Regions from separate parts of the Billgrantia diversa genome, predicted to be linked through region 2. Evidence: riboswitches for the same ligand, from Rfam matches in the RefSeq annotation. Region 2 holds a riboswitch; the other holds the start of a gene.
The links. Region 2 has a riboswitch for thiamine pyrophosphate ahead of tenA (thiaminase II). Riboswitches for the same ligand answer to the same signal wherever they lie in the genome.
Positions count from the first base shown of each region.

Region 1: another riboswitch for thiamine pyrophosphate. It lies ahead of HNO52_RS16555 (sodium:solute symporter family transporter); the one in region 2 lies ahead of tenA (thiaminase II).

Region 1 covers NZ_CP053382.1:3,590,200-3,598,698, forward strand. The annotation lists gene ilvD (dihydroxy-acid dehydratase) at 1-1,230, opposite strand, end outside; gene HNO52_RS16550 (APC family permease) at 1,363-2,805, opposite strand; partial or broken gene HNO52_RS16555 (sodium:solute symporter family transporter) at 3,006-4,395, opposite strand; TPP riboswitch at 4,385-4,493, opposite strand; gene HNO52_RS16560 (hypothetical protein) at 4,608-5,276, shown strand; gene HNO52_RS16565 (peroxidase-related enzyme) at 5,281-5,871, opposite strand; partial or broken gene HNO52_RS16570 (GGDEF domain-containing protein) at 5,900-6,298, opposite strand; gene HNO52_RS16575 (7TM diverse intracellular signaling domain-containing protein) at 6,441-6,911, opposite strand; gene HNO52_RS16580 (CoA-acylating methylmalonate-semialdehyde dehydrogenase) at 6,994-8,493, opposite strand.
Region 2 covers NZ_CP053382.1:1,337,272-1,345,770, reverse strand. The annotation lists gene HNO52_RS06285 (acyl-CoA synthetase) at 1-19, opposite strand, end outside; gene HNO52_RS06280 (acyl-CoA dehydrogenase) at 106-1,899, opposite strand; gene HNO52_RS06275 (MFS transporter) at 2,060-3,484, opposite strand; gene HNO52_RS06270 (class I SAM-dependent methyltransferase) at 3,735-4,370, opposite strand; gene HNO52_RS06265 (VOC family protein) at 4,437-4,829, shown strand; gene HNO52_RS06260 (DUF4870 family protein) at 4,897-5,271, shown strand; gene HNO52_RS06255 (lysophospholipid acyltransferase family protein) at 5,276-6,205, shown strand; TPP riboswitch at 6,261-6,399, shown strand; gene tenA (thiaminase II) at 6,485-7,153, shown strand; TPP riboswitch at 7,191-7,309, shown strand; gene thiC (phosphomethylpyrimidine synthase ThiC) at 7,378-8,499, shown strand, end outside.

The DNA.
Region 1 (8,499 bases), 2.2 Mb from region 2:
TCGCGCGGTGCCGGAAAAGCGCGTGCCCTCCTTGCCGGTGATCTTGGCCACCGCGCCTTCGGGCGCCAGGTTGCCGTAGAGAATGCGCAGGTGGCTTTCGCGCTTGATGGGAGTCGCCAGCGGGGCAATAATCCGCTGTCCCTCGGGATACGGCTCGACCGCGGCCAGGTTCTCGGCCAACGTCCTACCGGTCACCGTCAGGCAGTCGCCGTGCAGCATGCCGGCGTCGAGCAGCGTCTTCATCAGCGGCTGGATGCCGCCGATCTCGACCAGCTCGCTCATCATGTAGCGCCCGCTGGGGCGCAGGTCGGCCAGCACCGGCACACGCCGGCCGATCTCGGTGAAATCGGCAAGCGAGAGCGGCACGCCCACGGTGCTGGCCATGGCGATCAGGTGCAGCACCGCGTTGGTGGAACCGCCCAGGGCGATGACCACGGTGATGGCGTTTTCGAAGGACTCGCGGGTCATGATGTCGCTGGGCTTGATGTCGCGCTCGAGCAGTTCGAGCACCGCGGCACCGGCCGCCTCGCAGTCGGCGCGCTTGGCCTGCGATACGGCATTCTGCGCCGAACTGCCCGGCAGGCTCATGCCCAGCGCCTCGATGGCCGAGGCCATGGTGTTGGCGGTGTACATGCCGCCGCAGGACCCCGGGCCAGGAATCGCCGTCTCCTCGATCTGCTTGAGTTCGATCAGGTCCATGTCGCCGCGCGAGTGGGCGCCCATGGCCTCGAACACCGAAACGATGTCGGTATGGCCCGCCCCCGGCTGGATGGTGCCACCGTAGACGAACACGCTCGGCCGGTTCAGCCGTGCCAGGCCCATCACGCAGCCCGGCATGTTCTTGTCGCAGCCGCCGATGGCCACCAGGCCGTCAAAGCCCTCGCAGCCGGCAACCGTCTCGATGGAGTCGGCGATCACTTCACGCGAAACCAGCGAGTACTTCATGCCCTCGGTGCCGTTGGCGATACCGTCGGAGATGGTGATGGTATTGAACACCACGCCCTTGCCGCCGGCGCCATCGGCACCGTCGCGTGCCCGCTCGGCGAGTTCGTGGATATGGCTGTTGCAGGGCGTGACCATGCTCCAGGTGGAGGCAATTCCCACCTGGGGCTTGGTGAAATCCTCGTCGCTGAAGCCCACCGCACGCAGCATGGCGCGGCTGGCCGACTTGCCGACGCCGTCCACCACCGGGGCGGAATGACGGCGGCGTGGATCCGGGGTATCGCTCATGAGACGGTCTCCGTTTCGATCGTGTGATCTACAGAGGGTGGCCGTCCGCAGGCGCGGTGGCAACTACTGGCGCCGCCTGCAAGGCACGGCCTGTATCGACGAGGGCCTTGCAGGATCGACAGCGGCGGGCCGTCAGCGCCCTGGGTAGGGGTCCGTCCCGGCCAGCTCACGCTTCATCATGCGATCGCTGAAGGCGATGCCGTAGCGCTTCCTCGACCAGGCATAGAGCGCCAGGCCGATCAGCATCCAGCCGGCGAACATCAGCCACTCGACGGGTGCCAGCGCGGAGGGGCTGCCAGGCATGTACATGGCGATGAGACCCAGGGAAAGAACAATCGACAGGCTGCCCACCAGTTTGCCCTGGCGTACCCGGAACGGACGCGGCATCTCCGGCTCACGGCGCCGCAGCACCACGAAAGAGATCGCCACGAACAGGTAGGCAATGACGATGCCGAGACCGCCGGCCACCACCAGCCAGACCAGGGCTGGACGACCGAAGAACGGCGCGATCGAAGAGAGAATGCCCATCACCAGGATAGCGTTGGTGGGGGTACGATGCTTGGGATGCAGCTTGGCCAGCCAGGCCGGCAGCATGCCGGAGTGAGCCAGCGCGTAGATCGCCCGCGAGCCGCCTACGTAGAAGGCGTTCCAGCTGGTGACGATACCGGCGATGCCGGCCAGGATCATCAACTTGCCCGCCCATGGAGCCTGGAAGACGGCCTGCATGGCATCCGGCACGGCCAAAGAACTGGCAGCCAACTGATCGGGATTCAGCATCAGGGCGGTACCCAGGATGATCAGCGAATACCAGAACACCGCCATGATCACCGAGATCATCAATACGCGGCCAATCTCGCGAAATGGCAGGTTGATCTCCTCGGCCGCCTGGGGAATCACGTCGAACCCCACGAACATGAAGGGCACCATGATGATGACCAGCATGATGCCGCCCACGACGCCCTCCTCGACGGAGAACAGCGGTTCCATGGTTGCGGTATTGCCCTGGAAGAGCGCCCCGGTGATGAACATGATGCCCACTACCAGGATCAGCAGGGTCACCAGCTTCTGCAGCAGCGCCGCAGTGCGGATGCCCACGTAGTTCACCCACATCATCAGCACCGAGCCGGCCACGCCGACAGCCACCCAGGTCGCCTGTACGTCCCAATCGGCGATGGTCCACAAATGCCCCACGGCATAGCCGGGGAAGAGATGCTCCACGACGGTAGGCAGCGCCACGGCCTCGAAGGCCACCACGCTGACGTAACCCAGAGTGATCGCCCAGGTACACAGGAAGGAGGCGAAGTGGCCAAGGGCGCGATAGCTGTAGACGTGTTCGCCGCCTACCTGGGGCATGGCGGAAGCGAGTTCGGCATAGGTGAGGCCCACCAGCACGATGATCAGGCCACCGATCAGAAAGGCCGTGATCGCGCCCAGGCTTCCGGCGGACTGGATCCAACTGCCGGTCAACACGATCCAACCCCAGCCGATCATGGCGCCGAAGGCCAGCGCCAGCACATCCTTGCGGGCCAGTACGCGAGCCAGTTGGTTCGGCTCTGCCGCGGATTCCTGTGTCATATCGTCCTCACGATTGTCGTTGTTGAGTGTTAAATATTTACCTCACCTTGAATAAAATAATCAACGAAAGAAAGCTTAGGAGCAAAGCCCAAATAGAAGAATAGACTTTGGTCGGGAGAATGAATGAGAAATGCGCCAGCCGGGAGCTGGCGCGACGATAAATCGGGACTTCATCAAGCGTAAACCGGCCAGGGGCCAATTCACTGCGTGCGGATACGCTCATGCGGTGCCGCCCATGCCACGGCCAGGCTGACCAGCGTGGAGGCCGCCAACGCGCCGAGAAACGGCGGCAGCGTCGGGATACTGCCGGGGAAGCTCGCCGCCAGCACACCGCCCGCCAGGCTGCCCTGAGCGACCCAGCCCGGCAGAATCGCACCGAGCAGGCCCGCCACGCCACCCGCCACCGCAGCCAACGGCGTCATGCGCCGCCACAGACCGAGCAGCACCGGCACCACGATGGCGGCGCACAGCAGATCGGCGATCAGGAACAGCCTTAGTACCGAGAGACCCTGCAGCGCCACGATCACCACCGGCACCATCAGCGCCACGGTGACCAGCCGGGCCGCACCGATGGAGAGCCCACGCTTGCCGGAACCCGCCACTGCCAGCGAGGCGATGCCGTTCTGCAGCGTATCGACACTGGAGGCGACCAGCGTGACTGCCAGCACCAGCGCCGGCAGCGCCAGCCAGCCCGGTGCTTCGCCCAGCAGCGCGAAAAAGGGAATCGGCGGCTCGCCCAGGGCGACCCCGCTCATCGCTGCCAGCATGCCTAACCCCCCCACCAGGCTCACTACCGCCACGGTGGTCGCACCGCCCAGCCAGGCACCACGATTGAGGGCACGGTCGTCACGCGCGGCCCATACCCGCTGCCAGTAACCCTGGTGGAACAGGTTGGCGGCCGTGACCGCGATGACCAGCGTCAGCGCCACGCTCAGCGCACCGCCGACGGGAATCGATGGCAGCGCCGCCTCGATGGGCATCTCGGGCAGGCGCACAAGCGCCACACTGCCGACCAGCAACAGCAAGGCGATCAGCAGCCACGCCTGCCAGCGGTCCGTGGCCAGGCTCGCTCGCAGGCCGCCGACAGCGGTGTAGAGCAGCGTGGTAACGGCCACGCCGATCACCACCAGCGCCGGCGGCACGTCGGAGAGCAGCGCCGTGATCGCGCCGATGGCAGTCAGCTCGGCAGCCAGGAAGCATGCCATGTAGAGGATCGAGACCAGCGACACCCAACGCCGCACGCCGGTGCCGTAACACGCCTCGGCGAACTCGCCAATGCTGCGCCCCCTCGGGCAGGTGGCGGCGAATCGCCGGGCCGTAGAGACCCAGCACGATGAAAGGCAGCGCCGAGCCGATGGCGTAGCCCGCCAGCGCCACGGGACCGACGAAGGCGCCGATCTCCGGCGGCGCGAAGAGAATCCACGCGCCCATCCCCGAGGCCAGGAACGATAGCCCCAGGGTCGCGGCGGACTGAGAGTTGCGGGCGGTAACGTAGTCGTCGAGGGGGCCATCGGCCCGGCGGGCGCGAAGACCCAGGAAAGCAAAGCAAAGCAGCGCCGCGCCAAGCACGGCTGACGTCAGGTAGGGCATGTCGCACTTCCTCCGCCGGTATGAACCGGATCAGGTTCCAGGGTCAGCGCCGTGCGCTCTCTCAGCCTCGCCGCAGCGAGACTCCCCTGGCGACAGTGAATGAATTGTCGTGTCAGGCCTCAAGCCGGCCATTGATCGGCCGATATGACTCGAGCCCCTGAAATGATATAACAACGAAAAAACCAGAACACTCCTCCCCGCAGGGAACCGCCATGTTTAGCGAAGCCAAGGAACACGCCCCCGGGCATCTTCATCAGATCTTTGCCGACCCCTACTCCGCCTTCGACAACCTTGTCATCGAACGTCAACTGCATCTGCGGGTCGCCCTGCAGGCGCTGGTCTGCAAGCCGTTGGAGAACGGCCGCCTGACGCTGCGGGTCATCCATGGCTGGGAGAACGGCGGCTTCGAGCCTGCCGATCTGGCCCATGGCGACTATCGTATCGCATCGCTCGACGACCTGGCCCAGGTCAGCAACAGCCATCAGCAGGCCATCGACATTGCCGCCTCGCTGCCGCGCGACAATGTTTCGCTGCTTGCCGAACCGCTGGCCAACGCCATCGCCGCCGCCGAGGCCAAGGGGCAGGTTTTCGACGAGGAGACGCGCACCATCCCCGCGCGCTGGCCCGCCTTCGATCAAGGCCTCACACTCTACACCTTCTTCAAGGTCTATCATCGCCTGACCTACGGCGAGGACGATACCTACCGCTCGATCCACTGCCGTACCTTGGAAGGCCCTCGCGAGATCCATGAGTTCCATCTCGAAGAAGGCGAGTTCGCCGTGGTGCGCCCTACCGAAGATGCCACTGGCAACAGCGTACTGGTGCTGCACGTCAGTCAGCTCAAACCGGTGCGGATGCTGTTGGAAGCCTGTCGCGCCTGAACCGTCACTTCTTCTCCCGCGGCACCCTTCCCATCAGGTAGAACTCCGGGTTCGGCGGGGTGCCGGTGAGGGTGACCAGGCGGTTGGAAAGGCCGAAGAAAGCGGTGATGGCGCCGATGTCCCAGATGTCGTCGTGAGTGAAGCCGGCATCAACGAGGCGGGCCTGCCACTCGTCGGTGTATTCGCCCACTTCCAGGCCGCAGTACAGGGCGAAGTCGAGCATCACCCGGTGGCGCTCGCTGATCGGCGCGGTGCGGTGGTTGATGGCGACCTGATCGGCCAGCAGCGGATCCTTGCTGTAGATGCGCACCAGCGCGCCGTGGGCCACCACGCAGTACAGGCAGCGGTTGCGGGCGCTGGTGGCGACCACGATCATCTCCTTCTCCGCCTTGGTCAGCGTGTCGGATTCCCGCTCCATCAGGGCGTCGTGATAGGCGAAGAAGGCGCGGAACTCGTCCGGGCGATGCGCCAGCATCAGGAATACGTTGGGCACGAAGCCGGCCTTCTCCTGCACGGCCAGAATGGCCTCTCGGATATCCTCGGGCAGGTCGTCGATCGATTCGGGCACGGGAAAGCGGCTGAGTGGGGCTGACATGACGTTCTCCTGGGCGTTGTCGTTCTTGTCACGTCACAGTTAACGTCAACGTCAACTTGCTGTCCATGCGACCTCCGTCATGTCCCCGACAGCAGGGAACCACTCGATTGCGGTCGGTTGCCTTGGCTTCGTACATGGCCTTGTCGGCAAGATGGTAGAGAGCCTGAACATCACGCACGGCCTCGCAACCCTGACAGGCCACCAAGCCGAAGGAGGCCGTGATCACTCCATGGCGTGACGCCTCGTGCGGTATTCCCAACCCTTGGAGAGCCTCGCGATACCGCTCCAGCAACTGCTTGCCCGCTTGGAGGGAGTCGACCTCGAGCAGCAAGCCGAACTCCTCCCCACCCAGGCGGAACAGCCGGTCGCCGGCACGCCGAAAGTGGTCCAGAAGTAGCGTCGCCAACCGCATCAGCACCTCGTCGCCAGCCCTGTGGCCTTAAGTGTCGTTGTAGAGCTTGAAGCCATCAATATCCATCACCGCGAACAGCAAGTCTGTCCGCTGCGCCGCCGACGCTGCATTTCCTGATCCACCAGTTCGTGGAACTGGCGCCTGTTCAACAAACCTGTCAACGGGTCGGTTCGCGCCAGGATCGTGAGCTGCCGGTTGGCCCTCTCCAACTCTTGGGTGCGTTGCAGTACCTGATCTTCCAGGCGCTGGTTGAGCGAACGCTGCAGCTCGACGGTGGCGCGCTCGGCGGCGAGTTTCTCGTTCTTGAACTGATTGATCTTCCAGGCCAGTCCCAGGGAGAGCAGCAGGAACTCGATTCCCGAACCGACCTGGACGGCGTACTCGGTGACGATGTTGTACGGCAGGATGCCGGCCACCCGCAGGAAGTACAGCGCACCCGGGTCGCCCGCGGGGCATGCTGGCGAAGGCTCATGAAACTGTTGCTGAAGACAGCAAGCATGAAGGCGAAGATACCGATGTTGATCGGCACCAACTGGTTGTTGAAGGTTGGCAGTGTCGGCCACCAGTACTGGAACGCAAAACCTCGCGCCGTGAACATCAGAACGAAAAAGGACCCGAGGTAGACCACATAGAGCAACAGAGAGCGCTCACGGGTGTAAACGCAAGCGCCCCCACCGGAAACGGCGGGGGCGCTTGCTGGCTCTAGCTGATCAGCTCAGCGAAATAGTGCTGTTGATACCGCTGGAGACATTCTCCGGCTCGAACCAACGCGCGGTCACAGTCTTGGTCTGGGTCCAGAACTGGATCGCCTGCTTGCCGTTGGGGCCCAGGTCGCCCAGCTTGGAGCCGCGCGAGCCGGTGAAGCTGAAGTAGGCCACCGGCACCGGGATCGGCACGTTGATACCCACCTGGCCGACATCGATATCGGTCTCGAAGCGGCGTGCCACCCAGCCGGAGTTGGTGAAGATCGAGGTGCCGTTGCCGTTGGGGTTGGCGTTGATGAACGCGATCGCTTCATCCAGCGTATCGACACTGACCACGCACAGTACCGGGCCGAAGATCTCCTCGCGGTAGATGGTCATCTCCGGCTTGACGTCGGCAAACACGGTGGCGCCGACGAAGTTGCCGTCCGGGTAGCCCTCGACCTGGTAGCCACGGCCGTCAACCAGCAACTTGGCGCCCTCTTTCTCTCCGGCGTCGATCAAGCGCTCCACACGCTCCTTGGCGGCCGGGGAAACCAGCGGGCCGAGATCGGCGTCGCGCTGGGTGCCCGGGCCCACCTTCATGTTGCGTGCCCCCTCGACGATGTCGTCGAGCCACTGGTTGGCCTCGCCCACCAGTACCACCACCGAATTGGCCATGCAGCGCTGCCCCGCGGCGCCGAAGGCGGAACCCAGCAGGTTGTTGATCGCCTGGCTGCGGTTGGCGTCCGGCATCACCACACAGTGATTCTTGGCACCCATCATGGCCTGCATGCGCTTGCCGGCCACGGCGGCACGATTGTAGAGCAGCGAGCCCACGTGGCTGGAGCCGATGAACGACAGTGCCTTGATGTCGGGGTGATCGGCAATCTGATTAGCCACATCCGGGCCGCCGTGGACCACGTTGAGCACACCGGCCGGCACGCCCGCCTCATGGGCCAGCTCGACCAGGCGCATGGTGGAGCTGGGGTCCTGCTCGGAGGGCTTGAGTACGAAAGTGTTGCCACTGGCTATGGCCAACGGGAACATGAAGCACGGCAGCATGATCGGGAAGTTGAAGGCGGTGATGCCGGCACCCACGCCCAGCGGCTGGTTGAGGGTGTAGACGTCGACCTCGTTGGCCGCGTTCTCGGCCAGCTCGCCGAGCTGCAGTGAGGTGATCGAGCAGGCGTGCTCCACCACCTCCAGGCCGCGCCCCACTTCGCCGGCGGCGTCGGGCAGGGTCTTGCCGTGCTCCTCGGTAATCAGCGCGGCGAGTTCCTCGGTTTGCTCGCGGATCAACGCCTGCAGCGAGAGCATGATGCGCATGCGCTTGGCCAGCGGCGTCTTGCGCCAGGTCTTGAACGCCTCCTTGGCGCTGGCCACGGCGCGGTCGACCTCCTCAGCGGTGCAGAATGGCACCCGCGCCACCACTTCCTGGGTAGCGGGGTTGACTACGTCACGCCACTCCTGGCTCGTAGAGGGGACGGCCTGGCCGTCGATGTACATGGGGATTTCGCGAACGGACATGGCGAT
Region 2 (8,499 bases):
CGAAGATGCTGTCGTTCATGGTGGGCTCCGAGTGGAGTGTCGTTATTGTCAGGTGCGATTCCAGCCTGCAGCAGCCGGTGAGTCGGCCGGGCCGCTGCCAACGCCTCAGTTTGCCGAGACGTTAAAGTCGGCCAGACTCTCCATACCTGCTTCGATCACGCTGCGGTTGGCGCGGCCGACCGGTAGCCACTGGCGCAAGGCGAAATCGGCAGCCGCCAGCTTGGCCGGGTAGAACGGATCGTCGCTGCCGCCCGCAAGAGCAGCCCGGGCCTTGAGTGCCGCCCGCCCCATCTGCCAGGCACACAGCACATGACCAGCCAGGTTGAGAAAAGGCATAGCATAGGCCTGGATGGCATCCGCGCCGCGCTCGGGGTCGCGCCCCTGCTCGAGCACGATCTGCATGGCGGCATGCAGATCGGCGGCTCCCTCTGCCAAGCTTATGCCCAGGGGAGCAAGCTCGCCGCTGTCACGCAATTCGCTGGCCGTGGCCTCGACCTCCTCGATCAGGCCGGCCAGGGCCGCCCCACCGTCGCGGGAGAGCTTGCGCCCGGCCAGGTCGAGCGCCTGGATGCCATTGGTGCCTTCGTAGATCGGCGCGATACGTGCATCGCGCAGCAGTTGGGCGGCGCCGGTCTCCTCGATGAAACCCATACCGCCGTGCACCTGTACGCCCATGGAGGCGATATCCACGGCCTGATCGGTGGAGAACGCCTTGACTACCGGAATCAGCACGTCGACCCGGGCTTGGGCGGCTTCGCGCTCGGCGTCATCGGCAGCGTGGCGTGCCACGTCGAGCTGGGCCGCACAGTAGAGCGCCAGGGCTCGCAGGCCATCGGTACGGGCACGCATCGAGAGCAGCATGCGGCGCACATCGAGATGTTCACTGATGGTCGCCTCACTCCCCCGCGCCTTGCCCTGCACACGGTCCAGGGCGTAGGCGAAGGCGTGCTGACAGGCGCGTTCGGCCACGCCGATGCCCTGTACGCCGACCTTGTGACGCGCCTCGTTCATCATAGTGAACATGTGGTTGAGGCCGCGCCCTTCTTCGCCCACCAGATAGCCGAGGGCGCCATCTTTTTCGCCGAAGCTGAGGGTGCAGGTGGGCGAACCGTGAATGCCCAGCTTGTGCTCGATTGAAGCGCAGGTGACGTCATTGCGCTCTCCCAGCGAGCCGTCGCTATTAATCAGGTATTTCGGCACCAGGAACAGCGAGATACCCTTGTTGCCCTCGGGGGCATCGGGCTTGCGTGCCAGCACCAGATGGATGATGTTCTCGCTGGCGTCGTGCTCGCCCCAGGTGATGAAAATCTTCTGGCCGAACAGACGGTAGTGGTCGCCCTCTTCATCAGGGCACGGAACCGCCCGAGTGCGCACCTTGGAGAGGTCCGAGCCGGCCTGGGGCTCGGTGAGGTTCATGGTACCGGTCCAACTGCCCTCGACCAGCTTGGGCAGGTAAGTCTCCTTGAGCGCATCGCTGCCATGATGCGCCAGCGCTTCGATAGCCCCGGCGGTAAGCATCGGGCACAGCCCCAGCGCCATGTTGGCGCCGTGGAGCATCTCCTGAACGCTGCTGGATACTATTTCCGGCAGGCCCTGGCCGCCCAGTGCCTGCGACACGCCAATACCGTTCCAGCCACCTTCGACGTAGGTCTGATAGGCCTCGGCGAAACCGTCGGGCAGGGTCACGCCGCCATCTTCCCGGCGCACGCAGCCCTGGCGGTCGCCGCTGGCGTTGAGTGGCGCCCACACCTCGCCAGCCAGTTTGGCGGCCTCTTCCAGCACTGCCTCGACAAGATCGGGGCCGGCTTCGTCGAAGCCTGGCAGGTCGAGCGAACGGTATTCCAGCAGTTCCTCGAGCACGAAGCGGAGGTCACGAACGGGAACGGCGAAGGGAAACATGGCACTACCTCAGGAAAATGACAACAGTGATAGTAATTTCACTACTTTTCGTTAACCATTATCCCTAGGTCGCACCACAACGCAAGGCGCCCGATGCGAGGGCATCGGGCGCTTCGGCAAAGTCGGTGACGCGAGGAGCCCTCTGGTCGAGGGGTCTCTCTCAGCGGCGTGCGTCGCTGTCGAGTGGCTCCTCGACTTGCTCCCGCTCATCGTTCGTTAACTGGTCGGTATCGTCGCCATCTTGATAGTATGCGATATGCGGCTCATCCGGCGGCGGCGGACCGACCACGGGCTCGGCCACCTCGACTTCCGGCACCACGTTGGAAAGATCCTCCACGTATTCGTGTTCGGTGGCGCCCAGTACCAGCTCCTCGGTCACGGTGAGTTCAGCGCCCGCCGACGACATCGGCGTCGAAGGTGCAAAGGGCGCCACCGGCACCGGCGCCGGGCGCACGCTACGCCGCCAGGCGAAGAAGCCCACCAGGAACAAGCTCATGGCACCGAAGGCCCAGAATAGACCGGCATCTCCCACCCAGCCCATCACCGGCGAGATCAACGGTGGACTCACCGTCGAACCGATGGCATTGATCAGCAGCAAGCCCTGGCTCATGCGCACCAGCGCACCGGCCGGCGCACGGTCGGCGGCATGGCTCACCGCCACCGGGTAGAGCGCGAAGACCCCACCGCCCAGCAGAAACAGAAGCGCCGCCAGCACCCAGGTCGTCAGCGGCAGCAACAGCATGGCAGCCGAGATCAAGGCGCAGAAAGCGCCGATCATGATCAGCACGATCTGGCGATCGTGGCGGTCGGACCAGCGCCCGAGGGGGTACTGCAGCAGCATGGCGCCAAGCACGACGACGGCCATCATCTGACCGACCTGGGCTACGCTCAGGCCGATGCGCTGCAGGTAGAGCGGCAGCAGACTATAGACGGCAGCGACTGCCAGTCCCGAGCCGAAGCTGCCCATCACGCCGGTGGGCGTCATGGTGATCAGACGCATCGGCGACAGCGGCTCGGCATGCTCGATCAGCGGCGAGACCCGCGGAATCATTGCCATAGGCAACACCGACAGCGAGGCCAGCATGCCAATGACCATGAACGGTGCCGTCTCGCCCATGGCGTCGGTGACGCCGAGTAGCAATTGGCCCACGACCCCGGCGGCATACAGCGAGATCATGTAGAGCGCCAGCAGCCTGCCACGCACCTTCTGATCGCCAGACGTGAGCAGCCAGCTCTCGATGACGAGATAGACACCCACGGTGGCCCAGCCACCCACCAGGCGCAGGGCGAACCAGGCCCAAGGCTCGAAAAACAGCGCCTGCAGCAGCACGGTGACCGCTACCAGCGAAGCGAAGCTGCCATAGGCACGGATATGGCCGATACGCAGAAGCAGCCGATCGTTGAACACTGCCCCAAGTGCCAGGCCAATGAAGTAGGCCGAGGAGACCCAGCCGATCACCACCGGCGACTCACCGGCCGCGTCCAGCCGTAGGGTGATCAGGGTAGCCAGGAAGCCATTGCCGATACCCAGAATGAAGAGCCCCAGCAAAGGTGCCAGGGCCATGGCCAGCAGTTGCCGCGACATGAGCGCGCCTCTCGACAGCAGGTGAATCAGAGGAAGTTAAGATGCCAGAAAATGCCGTGGAACGCTGCCCCACCGCGCCCCTGTGCGTTGCCGAAAAATGACCAGCGCTCGAGCGGGGCGGCGCGAATCATACGCCCACCGCTGCCAGTGTCAAACGCTTATTCTTACTGCCTTCAATAGGTCAGAGCAAAGCACCGCTAGCGTGACCAAAAATAGAAAAACGCACTGTCTTTTCTCGAAGCCTGTTGACTCAGCGCTTCTGCATCAAAGCCACATCCGCACCGGGAAACTCGACGCTCATGCCGAGCCTCTTCGCCAGCCACTCGAAGCTCGCCTCGCTGAAGAAGCATACATGGGTCGGATCGAGGATATAGTGCCAGCGGGCGAAGGCCTCCTCGCTGGTCATCCGCTTGGTCATCAGCCCCAGCCAGCCTCCTTCGGGCAGCAGCGCCACAAGGCGCTCGAGCTCATGCCCCGGCGCGAACAGGTGTTCCACCACCTCGGTAGCGGTGATGAAATCGTAGCGCCGCTCGAGCACGGAAGTATCCGGTGCATAGAAGGGGTCGTAGATCGCCATGGGGTGACCCGCCTCTTCGAACATCAGCGACAACGTCGGGCCGGGGCCGGCACCGAAATCGAGGCCGTGGGCGTCCGGTGCAAGTCGACTCTTCAGCGGCTCGAACAGTCGCGACAGAAAATGGCGATAACCGAGATCGTCGGGCCGATTCTGATGCTGGTCGTAGACCGCCCTCTCTTGCTCGGGCGAGAGGCGCTGAACAGGCGGCACGAATGCCAGCCGGCAGTTCTCGCAGCGGTAGTAGTCACGCCTCGAGTCGTGATGAAAATGACGGGAATGCGGGGATGCGCATAGCGGGCAGGTCGGCATCGTCGTATCCTTTTGGGCCTGGCGAAATGAGATTGCAGTCAACACATCACAACGAGGAGGCCGGCAATGCTGTCAGGTCTGGACCACCTGGTCATTACCGTGACCGACATTTCCCGTGCCGTGGATTTCTACTCTCGCGTACTCGGGCTCGAGGTACGCTACCGGGATCGCGAGCGTGTCGACCTGATACTGGGCGACATCGCCCTGCGCCTGCACTGGACGGCCACCGACATCGAGCCGCGCGCCGCCACCCCCACGCCGGGGAGCCTGGATCTCTGCCTGCGCAGCCTGCTGCCGCTGGACGAGGTCCAGCGGCACCTAGCGGCACTCGATGTGGAAGTGGAACTCGGCCCGGTCACCCGTCAGGGGGCCAATGGCCTCATCGAGTCGCTCTACCTGCGCGACCCTGACGGCAACCTGCTGGAGATCAGCCGTCCGCTCAAGGAGGCACTCGAATAGCCGCCTCCCTGGCAATGTGGCCCATGGCCGGTATCATTGACGCAAACCATGAACGACTGGACGCCTCATGAACGATAGCCCCGAGAGCCGCAGCGTCATCGATTCGGGCGACGCACCCGACACCACCCTGCCCATCGTCGTCTATGCCCTGTATCTGGCAGGCATCGTCACCGGCGGCCTGACCCTACTGGTCGGCGTGGTGATCGCCTACGTTTATCGCGGTCAGGGTCCCCATTGGTTCGATGAACACTACCGCTACCTGATCCGCACCTTCTGGCTTGCGCTGCTCTACTTTGCCATTTCCGGCTTACTGATGCTGGTATTGATCGGTTTCCTGACCTGGCTGGTGGTAATCGTCTGGTTGGTGATTCGCTGCGTCAAGGGCATCAAACGCCTGCAGGAGCACCGTGCCCCCGACAATGTGGACGCCTGGCTGATCTGAACTCATGAGCGAGCCGCAGTCATCCACCGCCACCCTGCAGGGTCGCGCCATTACCACGCTATGGCGCAGCCTGGCCGGCCGCCGCCCCGCCATGCTCTGGCGACTGGCCCGCCTCACCGGCCCGCTGGTGCATCGCTTCAGCCGGCGCGAGCGCAAGGTCACCGAGATCAACCTGGCAGAGGTCTTTCCCCAGCGCAGCGCAGCGGCACGACGTCGCTTAGCGCGGGAGAGCCTGACCCACTCCACCGCCACCATGCTCGAGCTGGGCTTCGCCTGGATGGGCGAACCGCAGCGGGTCGAGGCCTCGATCCAAGAGATCCACGGCCGTGAGCTGCTCGACGACGCCCGCGCCGAGGGGCGCGGCGTCATCGTGCTGGCACCGCACTTCGGCAATTGGGAAGTGCTCAATTTCTGGCTTTCCAGCCACTTCCCCTTCACCGCCATGTACGAACCGCCCAAGATTGCCGAACTCGATCCGGTGATCCGCCGAGGGCGCGAGCGCATGGGCGCGAGCCTGGTGCCGACCAACCCACGCGGCGTCGCGGCCCTGCTCAAGGCGCTCAAGCGCAGCGAGGCGGTGGGTATCCTGCCCGACCAGGAGCCCAACTGGGGTAGCGGTGTGTTCGCCCCCTTCTACCATCGCCTGGCCTACACCGCGACCCTGCTGCCCAAGCTGGTGGCCCGCACCGATGCCCGAGTCGTCACCGGCGTGGCCAGGCGCCTCCCCGGCCGCGGCTTCGCCATTCACTTCCTGGCCGCCGACGAGCGAGTCTATGCCGCTGACGAAACGCAATCGGCCACCGGCGTCAACGCCTGCGTGGAAGAAGCCATCGCGTTGGATCCGGCCCAGTATCAGTGGGAGTACAAGCGCTACCGCAAGGTGATCGAGCAACAGCAGGGGCACCCGAAGCACAAGTCGTTCCGGCTCTATTGAAGAACCATTTCGCTTCGGTGACTGGCAAGACGGTCTCATCCTGCTAGACTGGCCCAGACGCTTGACGGGGTGCCGGTGGAACCGGCTGAGATCGCCATACGACATTTTGCTCACCAGAATGAGCAGTCGTCACGGCGGGGCCCGTAGAACCTGATCCGGCTCGTACCGGCGTAGGGATCAAGCGGTGGCCCCATCGCGGCAAGCATTCGCCGCCTCACCCCAGCCACCTCTTCCTTCCTCCCGCCCACGTTCCGGATCCGATTCGATACCGGAGGCAAGATGGGCTATCGCTTCACCGACCTGACCAACGCCTGCCACGATGACTGGCGCGCCTACATCGAGCATGACTTCGTGCGCGGCCTGGGTGACGGTACTCTCTCAGAGGGCGCTTTCCGCCACTATCTGCAACAGGACTACCTGTTCCTGATCCACTTTGCCCGTGCCTACGCGCTGGCCGCCTACAAGAGCCGCAGCCTCGCCGACCTGCGCCAGGCCCATGAAGGTCTCAAGGCGATTCTCGACGTGGAACTCGATCTGCATGTCGGCTACTGCCGCGAATGGGGAATCGGCGAGGCAGAACTCGCGCAGTTGCCGGAGGCCCGGGCGACGATGGCCTATACCCGCTACGTACTCGATACCGGCAACCGCGGCGACCTCCTCGACCTGCACGTGGCACTCGCCCCCTGCCTGGTGGGCTATGGCGAGATCGCCACTTGGCTGAACGCGCAGTCCTTTACGCTGCGCGGCAAGACCAACCCCTATGACGCCTGGATCGCCATGTACCAGAGCGACGACTTCCAGGCCGCCATGCGCGCCGAGCTGGAGTGGCTCGATACACGCCTGGCCGATGTCACTCCGGCGCGCTTTGACGAGCTCGCCGAGGTGTTCCGCGATGCCACGCGACTCGAGATCGATTTCTGGCAGATGGGACTGGATCGAGCGATCTGAGCCGCTGCCATGCAATACCCGCCGGCATGGCGGGCGAACACGCTTGACGGGGTGCCGTTGAAGACGGCTGAGATCATGCAGCGCTGCGCGCCCAGTATGGATCCCGTTGAACCTGAACTGGCTAGGACCAGCGTAGGAATCAAGCGACATGCAGCCGGGCTTCGCCCTCTGCCCTTGTCCTCCCAGCTGTCCTCCCTGACGACCCACAACAAGGGAGAACACCCATGAGCAAGACCGCCCACTTCCTCGCCGAGACCGCCAAGGTCGACGAGGCCGCCATCCAGCCGCTGCCCGGTTCGCGCAAGGTCTACGTCGAAGGCTCGCGGCCCGACATCCGCGTGCCCTTCCGCGAGATCTCGCTGTCGCCGACCAGGACCTCAGGCGCCGATGAGGAAAACCCGCCGCTGCTGGTCTACGATACTTCCGGTCCCTACACCGACCCTGCGGCCAGCAACGACCTGCGCCAGGGACTACCGGAGCTGCGTCGCGCATGGATCGAGGAACGCGAGGACACCGAGTTCCTCGACGGCCCCACCAGCGAGTACGGCAAGCGCCGCGCCAGCGATCCCATGCTCGCCCCGCTACGCTTCGACCTGACCCGCACGCCCCGCCGAGCCAAGGCGGGAAAGAACGTCACTCAGCTGCACTATGCCCGCCAAGGCATCGTCACGCCGGAGATGGAGTTCATCGCCATTCGCGAGAATCAGCGCCGCCAGGCCCTGGGCACCGCAGAAGTCGAACGCATCCTCGGCCACCAGCACCCGGGGCAGGGCTTCGGCGCCCGGCTGCCCGAGGAGATCACGCCGGAGTTCGTGCGTGCCGAGGTTGCAGCAGGCAGAGCGATTATCCCCAACAATATCAACCACCCGGAATCCGAGCCGATGATCATCGGTCGCAACTTCCTGGTGAAGATCAACGGCAACCTGGGCAACTCGGCGGTGACCTCCTCCATCGAGGAAGAAGTCGACAAGATGACCTGGGGCATCCGCTGGGGTGCGGACACCATCATGGACCTCTCCACCGGCCAGAACATCCACGAGACCCGCGAGTGGATCATCCGCAACTCGCCGGTGCCGATCGGCACGGTGCCGATCTACCAGGCGCTGGAGAAGGTCAAGGGCGTGGCCGAGGATCTCACCTGGGAGGTGTTCCGCGACACTTTGATTGAGCAGGCCGAACAGGGCGTGGACTACTTCACCATTCACGCCGGGGTGCTGCTGCGCTACGTGCCGCTCACCGCCAAGCGGGTGACCGGCATCGTCTCGCGCGGCGGCTCGATCATGGCCAAGTGGTGCCTGTTTCACCACCGGGAAAGCTTCCTCTATACCCACTTCGAGGAGATCTGC